4 regions of the Enterobacter cloacae complex sp. HYC042_NIDB genome follow, and region 2 is predicted to be linked to each of the others. Evidence: predicted binding sites of a transcription regulator. Region 2 holds the regulator's gene; each other region holds the start of a gene.
The links. The regulator LexA, encoded in region 2, represses DNA repair genes until DNA is damaged. The targets are predictions, from matches to a motif close to TNCTGTATGTACATACAGNA.
Positions count from the first base shown of each region.

Region 1: sbmC (DNA gyrase inhibitor SbmC) is a predicted target of LexA. The motif match lies at 1,483-1,502, and genes of this name have one in related genera.
Region 3: rmuC (DNA recombination protein RmuC) is a predicted target of LexA. The motif match lies at 1,080-1,099, and genes of this name have one in related genera.
Region 4: dinB (DNA polymerase IV) is a predicted target of LexA. The motif match lies at 1,161-1,180, and genes of this name have one in related genera.

Region 1 is NZ_CP109650.1:3,211,415-3,213,618, forward strand. It holds gene OKF39_RS15450 (FUSC family protein) at 1-901, opposite strand, end outside; gene sbmC (DNA gyrase inhibitor SbmC) at 994-1,467, opposite strand; gene dacD (serine-type D-Ala-D-Ala carboxypeptidase DacD) at 1,587-2,204, opposite strand, start outside.
Region 2 is NZ_CP109650.1:510,047-512,250, reverse strand. It holds gene dinF (MATE family efflux transporter DinF) at 1-740, opposite strand, end outside; gene lexA (transcriptional repressor LexA) at 804-1,412, opposite strand; gene OKF39_RS02405 (diacylglycerol kinase) at 1,521-1,889, opposite strand; gene plsB (glycerol-3-phosphate 1-O-acyltransferase PlsB) at 2,044-2,204, shown strand, end outside.
Region 3 is NZ_CP109650.1:4,681,666-4,683,869, reverse strand. It holds gene udp (uridine phosphorylase) at 242-1,003, shown strand; gene rmuC (DNA recombination protein RmuC) at 1,143-2,204, shown strand, end outside.
Region 4 is NZ_CP109650.1:1,170,252-1,172,455, forward strand. It holds gene nqrM ((Na+)-NQR maturation NqrM) at 1-140, shown strand, start outside; gene OKF39_RS05530 (glycerophosphodiester phosphodiesterase family protein) at 171-1,034, opposite strand; gene dinB (DNA polymerase IV) at 1,193-2,204, shown strand, end outside.

The DNA of each region.
Region 1 (2,204 bases), 2.0 Mb from region 2:
GACGCTCGCTGTTCGCCAGAACGGGCTGCGGGTTGCCTTCATAGAGCGCATGGGCGATGGTCAGCAGGGTCTGCTGCGTCATCATCTGCGTCTCTTTGAGGGTCTGGGCGTTAAGCATCAACAGATGGCTGGGACGCGTGGCCCAGTGCGCGTTGATTTGCAGTTCAAGCATGCACACCAGATTGCGGCTGACCGTCTGGATAGCTTCGAAAATCGCTTTCTGAATATGGGTCTCTTTACTGGCTGGTACTATCAGGCCGCGCATTTTGACCACGTCGTTGAGGATGGTTTGCAGATGCTTTTCCAGCCGGGGACGTTCAACCAGATTCGGTGAAAACCCCGCCTGGTAGACGCGGTTAAACGCCGTGACGTAGTTAGCCATCTGGATACGCCAGTGCAGAAAAGCCCGCTGCGGCCAGATGCCGGTAAACAGCATGGCGAGCAGCGAGCCCAGAATAACATCCCCGCTTCGCCACATTGCCGTGGTCATATCCCCTGCTGGCGCGCCGACCACGACCGCGAGAGTGATACCAATCAGCAGCGCCTGATAAGGCCGTTTGCCCAGCGCCAGCCAGCCGCACAGGAACATGGCGGCACCGCACCATGCCAGCATCACTGGAAATGAGATGAGCTCAAGCTTCAGGGCAATCAGCCCCAGGGCAGAGCCAAGCACGGTACCACCTATTCGCTCGAAGGCGCGCGGGACAACGTTTCCCCAAAATGAGATTGGCCCCATCACCACCACCAGCGTGATCAGCGGCCACGTTCCTTCCGGTATATCCAGCAACCTGACCAGTACAAAGGTCAACACGAACGCCAGCGCGATGCGACACCCGTGCACCACGCGGTAATGTTTATATAAGCGAATTTCAAAAGGGGTTAATGATTTGTCGGGACGCACACCCGCTCTCCAGCAACACGGCAAATCACAATTGTACTGTGTTTTCAGCCGGGCGGATCGCTCCCGGCTGAAAAACCCTTCATTAAGCAGGCTTAAACCGTTTTGTGCTCTACCGCGATAAACATTTCAATATCCCAGTAGCCGTCCGCGTTGCCATCATTGAGATAGCGCTCAAAGCAGGGCTTAAGCGCCATCTGGTATTTATTATCCTGCAGCAGGGAATTAAAGAACTGATACCACGGGGTTGCAAAGTCGTAGTTTTCCACGCGCGCCGTCGCCACGGCATAATCACCGGCCGCGATTTCCGTCATCATCACCCCTTCGCTGTTTTCCGGGATGACGAAATCATCCGGTACGGTAACGGCCGTATCGCAGCGCAGTTTTTCTGCCGGAACCTCATCGGGGTTATCGTAATAGACCGCCACCCACTCCAGCGGCTCAATGTGACGCCCGTCTACCCACATGACCAGCTGTTCAAAGCCCTGCTTGACCGTTTTTTCCCACGGCCCAACAAGATGAAAACCCGCAATCTTACGTTTCTGTTGCTGCTTGATGCTGTAGTCCATGCTGCCTCCGATTAGCACTGTATATTTATACACTGTAAAGCAGGATTTCTATTATCGGCAAACGAGGAGTGTTTATTATGTGAGCAGACTCGCAACCCTGCCAGTCTGCCCATCAGCGGTTAAAGCGTGTGGTGAAGATAATCGCTCAGGCGTGAGAATACGCCTCCCTTATCAACGGCTTCCAGAGTGACCAGAGGCCAGTGCGCCACGACCTTGTCGCGGTCATAGAGCTGGATCTCCCCGACCCGCTGATGCGCGGCAATCGGTGCTTCCAGCTCTTTTTTATCCAGCACGTATTTGGCTTTGATGTTCGGTACTTCCGCTTTCGGCAGGGCCAGCCAGAAGTCCTGGTCGGTGCCCAGTTTCACCTGTTCTTTATCGCCGTACCAGATACGCTCTGTTCCGACTTTTTTACCGTTATGCAGGATCTGCACCGTATCGAAGTTCTGTTGTCCCCAGTGCAGTAGCTTACGCGCCTGGTCCTCGCGCCCTTTCGGGCTGTCCGCGCCCATCACCACCGCAATCAAACGACGCTGACCGTCCACCGCGGAGGCAATAAGGTTAAAGCCTGCTCCTGAGGTATGCCCCGTTTTCAGGCCGTCCACGTTCATGGTTTTATCCCACAGCAGGCCGTTACGGTTTTGCTGGGTGATGCCGTTCCAGGTGAGACTCTTTTCGCTGTACATATGATAAAACTCTGGCTCACCGTGAATGATGGCCCGGGAGAGCACGGCCAG
Region 2 (2,204 bases):
AGAAGCGAGCGCAGCATGATGTCACGGTTGAGCGCCAGCAGTTTACGGATATTGCCGCGCCATGCGGTTTTCAGCATTACGAGGGATATCCCGCGCAGGGCCATCACGCGCCAGACCATCCACAGCCCAATGAGTAAGGTTCCGTATTCGGCAATCGCCGTCGCCAGTGCCGCACCGCGCACGTCCATATGCAGGCCCATCACCAGCCAGAGATCGAGCACAATGTTGAGAAGGTTTCCCACGACCAGCAAAATCACTGGCGCACGGGCGTATTGCACACCCAGTAACCAACCCAGCAGAACCAGGTTTGCCAGCGAAGCGGGCGCGCTGAGCCAGCGGATTTCCAGGAAGCGACGCGCCTGCTCCAGTACCGCCTCGCTGCCACCAACAACATGGAGCGCAAGGTCTATCAGGGGCGTGCGCAGTAAAACAATGAGTACCCCCGCGCCAAGCGCCAGGATCAGCGGCTGCACCAGCGCACGCGCCAGACGTAACGGATCTTTCGCACCATACGCCTGTGCCGTGAGCCCGGTAGTACTCATACGCAAAAAGAGCAGCAGCATAAACAGAAAGCTGGTTGCCGTCGCGCCAATCGCCACGCCGCCAAGATAAACAGGGGAATCGAGATGACCAATAACGGCCGTATCGACCAGACCCAGCAAGGGCACGGTGATATTGGAGAAAATCATCGGCAGGGCAAGACGCCACAATGCCTTATCAGATGCCGTCAGCAGTGACATGAGAGATACCGGGAAGGGTAAATGAAGCAGGCTACAGCGGAAGCGTAGCCTGTCAGGAAGAGATTACAGCCATTCGCCGTTACGAATCACGCCAACAGCCAGACCTTCAATAGAGAAGCTCTGTTCGCGCAGGTCGACCACAATCGGGGTGAACTCGTTGTTTTCGGGCAACAACTGAACGGTGTTACCCTGTTTTTTCAGGCGCTTAACGGTCACTTCATCATCAATGCGCGCAACCACCACCTGGCCGTTTCGCACATCCTGCGTTTTGTGAACGGCCAGAAGGTCGCCATCAAGAATGCCGATGTCTTTCATCGACATCCCGCTAACGCGCAGCAGAAAATCAGCGCTCGGCTTGAACATACCAGGATCGACCTGGTAGTGACCTTCAATATGCTGTTGTGCCAGCAGCGGTTCACCTGCGGCAACGCGGCCTATCAGCGGAATGCCCGTCTCTTCTTCCACCAGCAGGCGGATACCACGCGACGCGCCTGACACAATCTCAATCACACCCTTACGCGCCAGCGCTTTCAGGTGTTCCTCGGCAGCATTCGGAGAACGGAAACCCAGACGCTGCGCGATTTCCGCACGCGTGGGTGGCATACCCGTCTGGCCGATATGATCCCGAATGAGATCAAACACCTCTTGCTGCCTGGTCGTTAATGCTTTCATTCCGCCCCCTGGGTGTATATACAGTTATGCTGTGAGTATATACAGTCAAAGGCGATTTTGGAACCAAAAACTGCACAAAAAACCAGGGACTTAATTATTCCTCGAGCATCATCGGAAATGTGACCAAAGCAGCGTGCCCCAGGTAATGGCTGCGGTGATAATCGCCAGCAGGACAGCGGCGGAGCCCATATCTTTCGCACGGCCAGAGAGCTCGTGAAATTCAGAACCGATTCGATCGACCACGGCCTCAATAGCGCTATTGAGAATTTCCACTATCATCACCAGAAGTACGGAACCGATGAGAAGCACGCGGGTAATGGCATCTACATCAAGGAAACAGGCGATGATAACCGCGACGATAGCGGCGACACCTTCCTGGCGAAAAGCAGCTTCATTGCCCCACGCGGCACGGAAACCTTTCCATGAATAGCCGGCGGCTTTGATGATACGCGTCAACCCAGTGGTATTATTGGCCATTAAAAGAACCTTTTTTAAAAAAGAGCGTCAGTAACAGGAGCTGCAGCGCGTTTCGCTGCCGCCTGAAGTATGACGGGTAACAACAGAAATTTTGCGCGCTTTCTGTTATCCTTGCGCCGCAATTGCATTATTAACCAGAGGCTTTACATCGTTTATGTCCGGCTGGCCACGAATTTACTACAAATTACTTAATTTACCATTAAGCATACTGGTAAAAAGCAAGTCTATCCCAGCAGAACCCGCGCTGGAACTGGGGCTCGATACGTCGCGCCCTATTATGTACGTTTTGCCTTATAACTCTAAGGCAGACCTGCT
Region 3 (2,204 bases), 550 kb from region 2:
CAATGAGTTAGCGCAAAGGTAAATATAGACACCAGGTTAACAACTCACAGTGCCTTAAACGGTCTATCTTTTGTGCAGCACCCGACGATATAACTTGTTAATGTGATGTGAATCACTTTTTGATGGAAATTCAATGCAATCATTTTCATTCATGGTGAGATGCGTCACGAAATTATGCTTACCGCTTCTGTAAAGTACCGTTTTACTTCTTCTGACTAACCGACCCACAGAGGAGTCACCTATGTCTAAGTCTGATGTTTTTCATCTCGGCCTCACTAAAAACGATTTACAAGGGGCTACGCTCGCTATCGTCCCTGGCGACCCAGAGCGTGTGGAAAAGATCGCCGCGCTGATGGATAAGCCGGTCAAGCTGGCTGCCCATCGTGAATTCACCACCTGGCGCGCAGAGCTGGATGGCAAAGCGGTGATTGTGTGCTCTACCGGTATCGGTGGCCCGTCTACCTCTATCGCCGTGGAAGAGCTGGCGCAGCTGGGCATTCGTACTTTCCTGCGTATCGGCACCACCGGCGCGATTCAGCCGCACATTAACGTCGGCGACGTGCTGGTGACGACCGCATCCGTGCGTCTGGACGGCGCAAGCCTGCACTTTGCACCGATGGAATTCCCGGCAGTGGCTGACTTCGAGTGCACCACCGCGCTGGTTGAAGCGGCGAAATCCGTGGGCGCAACCACTCACGTGGGCGTAACTGCCTCTTCTGATACCTTCTATCCGGGCCAGGAGCGTTACGACACCTTCTCAGGCCGCGTAGTGAGCCGCTTCAAAGGCTCAATGGAAGAGTGGCAGTCCATGGGCGTGATGAACTACGAGATGGAATCCGCAACGCTGCTGACCATGTGCGCAAGCCAGGGTCTGCGTGCCGGTATGGTGGCGGGCGTTATCGTCAACCGCACCCAGCAGGAGATCCCGAACGCCGAAACCATGAAGCAGACAGAAAGTCACGCGGTGAAAATCGTGGTTGAAGCGGCTCGCCGCCTGATCTAGTCCTCCTCTCTGAGATAAAAGGCCGACGCGTTCGGCCTTTATTTTTTGCGTAGCGCCTCGCAGGAAAACCCTTTCAAACTGGACGTTTATACAGCACAATCTTATTTTGTGCGGGTAATACGTTGATGCAGGGGGCGTTGTGGATATCTCAATCCTGATTTATGCGGTAATTGCGCTGGCTGGCGTGGCGATAGGCTGGCTGATATCCAGCTATCAGCATGCACAGCAGAAGGCCGAGCAACTGGCTGAACGCGAAGAGATCGTCGCCGATTTAAGCGCCGCAAAACAACAGCTTGCGCTGACCGACCACTGGCGCGACGAGTGTGAACTGCTCAATAACGAACTGCGTAATCTGCGCGACATCAACACCTCGCTGGAGGCCGATCTCCGCGAAGTGACTACCCGCCTTGAATCCACCCAGCTGCATGCCGAAGACAAAATCCGCCAGATGATCAACAGCGAGCAGCGCCTCAGCGAGCAGTTCGAGAACCTCGCCAACCGCATTTTCGAGCACAGCAACCGCCGCGTTGATGAGCAAAATCGCCAGAGCCTGAACAGCCTGCTGACGCCGCTGCGCGAACAGCTGGACGGCTTTCGCCGTCAGGTACAGGACAGCTTTGGTCAGGAAGCCCGCGAACGCCACACGCTGGCGCATGAGATCCGCAATCTTCAACAGCTGAATGCCCAGATGGCGCAGGAGGCGGTCAACCTGACGCGGGCGCTGAAAGGCGATAACAAAACCCAGGGTAACTGGGGGGAAGTGGTGCTCACCCGCGTGCTGGAGGCCTCTGGCCTGCGGGAAGGGTATGAATACGAAACGCAGGTGAGTATCGAAAACGATGCCCGCTCGCGAATGCAGCCGGATGTGATTGTGCGTCTGCCGCAGGGCAAAGATGTGGTCATTGACGCCAAAATGACGCTGGTGGCCTATGAGCGCTACTTCAACGCTGAAGATGACTATACGCGCGAATCGGCGCTGCAGGAGCACATTGCCTCCGTGCGTAACCATATTCGCCTGCTGGGCAGAAAAGATTATCAGCAGCTGCCGGGGCTGCGCTCGCTGGACTACGTGCTGATGTTTATCCCGGTCGAACCCGCGTTTTTGCTGGCGCTCGACAGACAGCCCGAGCTGATCACCGAAGCGCTGAAAAATAACATTATGCTGGTCAGCCCCACCACGCTGCTGGTGGCCTTACGCACC
Region 4 (2,204 bases), 660 kb from region 2:
GCTGGATCATCAAGCGTAAAAGCATTCAGGGCAGCTGTGGAGGTATCTCTTCCATCGGAATGGAAAAGGTGTGCGACTGCCCCGAACCGTGCGATGCGCGTAAAAAGCGCATGGCCCGGGACCAGCAGAGGATCATCTAGGAAAAGGCCGCTTCGTGCGGCCTTTATCATTTATTTTGCCCAGCTTTTGGCTTTGGCTGGTGAGTCTACAAGAACCCCTTCGGCACCCAGTGTTTTCGCCTTCTGGTAATCCTCTTCAGAGTTCACGCCGATAAAAATCAGATGGGCATTGCCCTGAGAGCGGAAGCAGTCAACGGCCTCTTTGTCCCACGTTAATGTTGCAGGAGAGACACCTTCGCCTAAGGTGAATTTCTCGACCACTTCTACTTTTCGGTTTAACTCAAGCCCATACCAGTAATCGTCCATTTTTTGTGAAGGAGGCAGACATTCATGGCTCAACGAAATCGTGGCCAGACGCGTACGGGTTTCGCTGCGCGTGACAAAGCGGGGGATTTCGACAGGCAATGCTTTCATATAGCGATCTTCGGTTGAATAAACGCGAACGCGATTCAGGCTGTTGGTCTCTTTCAATACGTTAAGCAGCGCGTTGCCCATGGTCGACGGATCGGCATCCGGCGATTTGATGTCAATGAAAAAACGCGTATCTGGCCAGGCGCTCAGCACCGACTTCAGCGTCGGTATCGGGGAATTAAGCAGGTTTTCCGGCAGGTCCTTATCTTTCCACTTCACGCTGGCATCCGCCTTTGCCAGTTCTTCAGCGGTATACTGTGACACCTTTCCCTGCAGATTGGTTATCGCTTTCAGATCGGCAGGTCGATAGAGAACCGGTACGCCATCCCGACTTAACTGCACGGTTATCCAGACGATATCTGCTTTGTTTTCGAGTGCGAGCTTAATGGCTGGCAGGGTATTTTCAGGTGCATCGGCAGTCCCGCCCCGGTGGGCAACGATCGCAGGGCTAGCAGATGCAGCACTCGCCAGAAACAGTAACGAAATCGGGAGAATTTTCTTCATGAATAATTACGCTCCATTGATTTTATAAATGTATGTATATAAAGGCTTTATTACGAATTTTTGTAACACGTTTATATGACAACCGTGAGTAAGGAAAATAGCTGACGCATTTTTTGCCTTTTGTTATACTGTATATAAATACATGTGTGGTATGACCGATGCGCAAAATAATCCATGTCGATATGGACTGCTTTTTTGCCGCAGTGGAGATGCGTGACAATCCGGCGCTGCGGGATATTCCCATCGCCATTGGCGGCAGCCGCGTTCAGCGCGGTGTGATCAGCACCGCCAACTATCCTGCACGCAAATTTGGCGTGCGCAGCGCCATGCCGACGGCGATGGCGCTGAAACTGTGTCCGCACCTTACTCTTTTGCCCGGGCGCTTTGACGCCTATAAAGAAGCCTCAAACCATATACGCGAAATCTTCTCCCGCTACACCTCACTGATTGAACCGCTTTCGCTGGACGAAGCCTATCTGGACGTCACCGACAGCCTGCACTGTCACGGCTCCGCTACCCTGATGGCGCAGGAGATCCGCCAGACCATTTTCAACGAGCTGAATCTCACCGCGTCGGCAGGCGTCGCGCCGGTAAAATTTCTCGCCAAAATTGCTTCCGATTTAAATAAACCCAACGGCCAGTACGTCATCACCCCTGAAGAGGTCCCGGCGTTTTTAAAAACGCTGCCGCTTGGCAAAATCCCCGGCGTAGGCAAAGTCTCCGCCGCGAAGCTGGAAAGTATGGGGTTACGCACCTGCGAAGACGTGCAGCGAAGCGACCTGGCTATGCTGCTCAAGCGCTTTGGGAAGTTTGGCCGCGTGCTGTGGGAGCGCAGTCAGGGCATTGACGATCGTGATGTAAACAACGAACGGCTTCGTAAATCGGTCGGGGTTGAGCGCACGCTGAGCGAAGACATCCATGACTGGTCGGAATGCGAAACCATTATTACGGAACAGCTCTATCCAGAGCTGGAGCGACGCCTGATCAAAGTAAAGCCTGATTTACTGATTGCCCGACAGGGCATCAAGCTGAAATTTAACGACTTTCAGCAGACGACGCAGGAGCACGTCTGGCCGCGCCTGAACAAAGAAGATCTTATCGCAACAGCGAAAAAGGCGTGGGAAGAACGACGAGGCGGACGAGGGGTGAGGCTGGTGGGACTGCACGTCA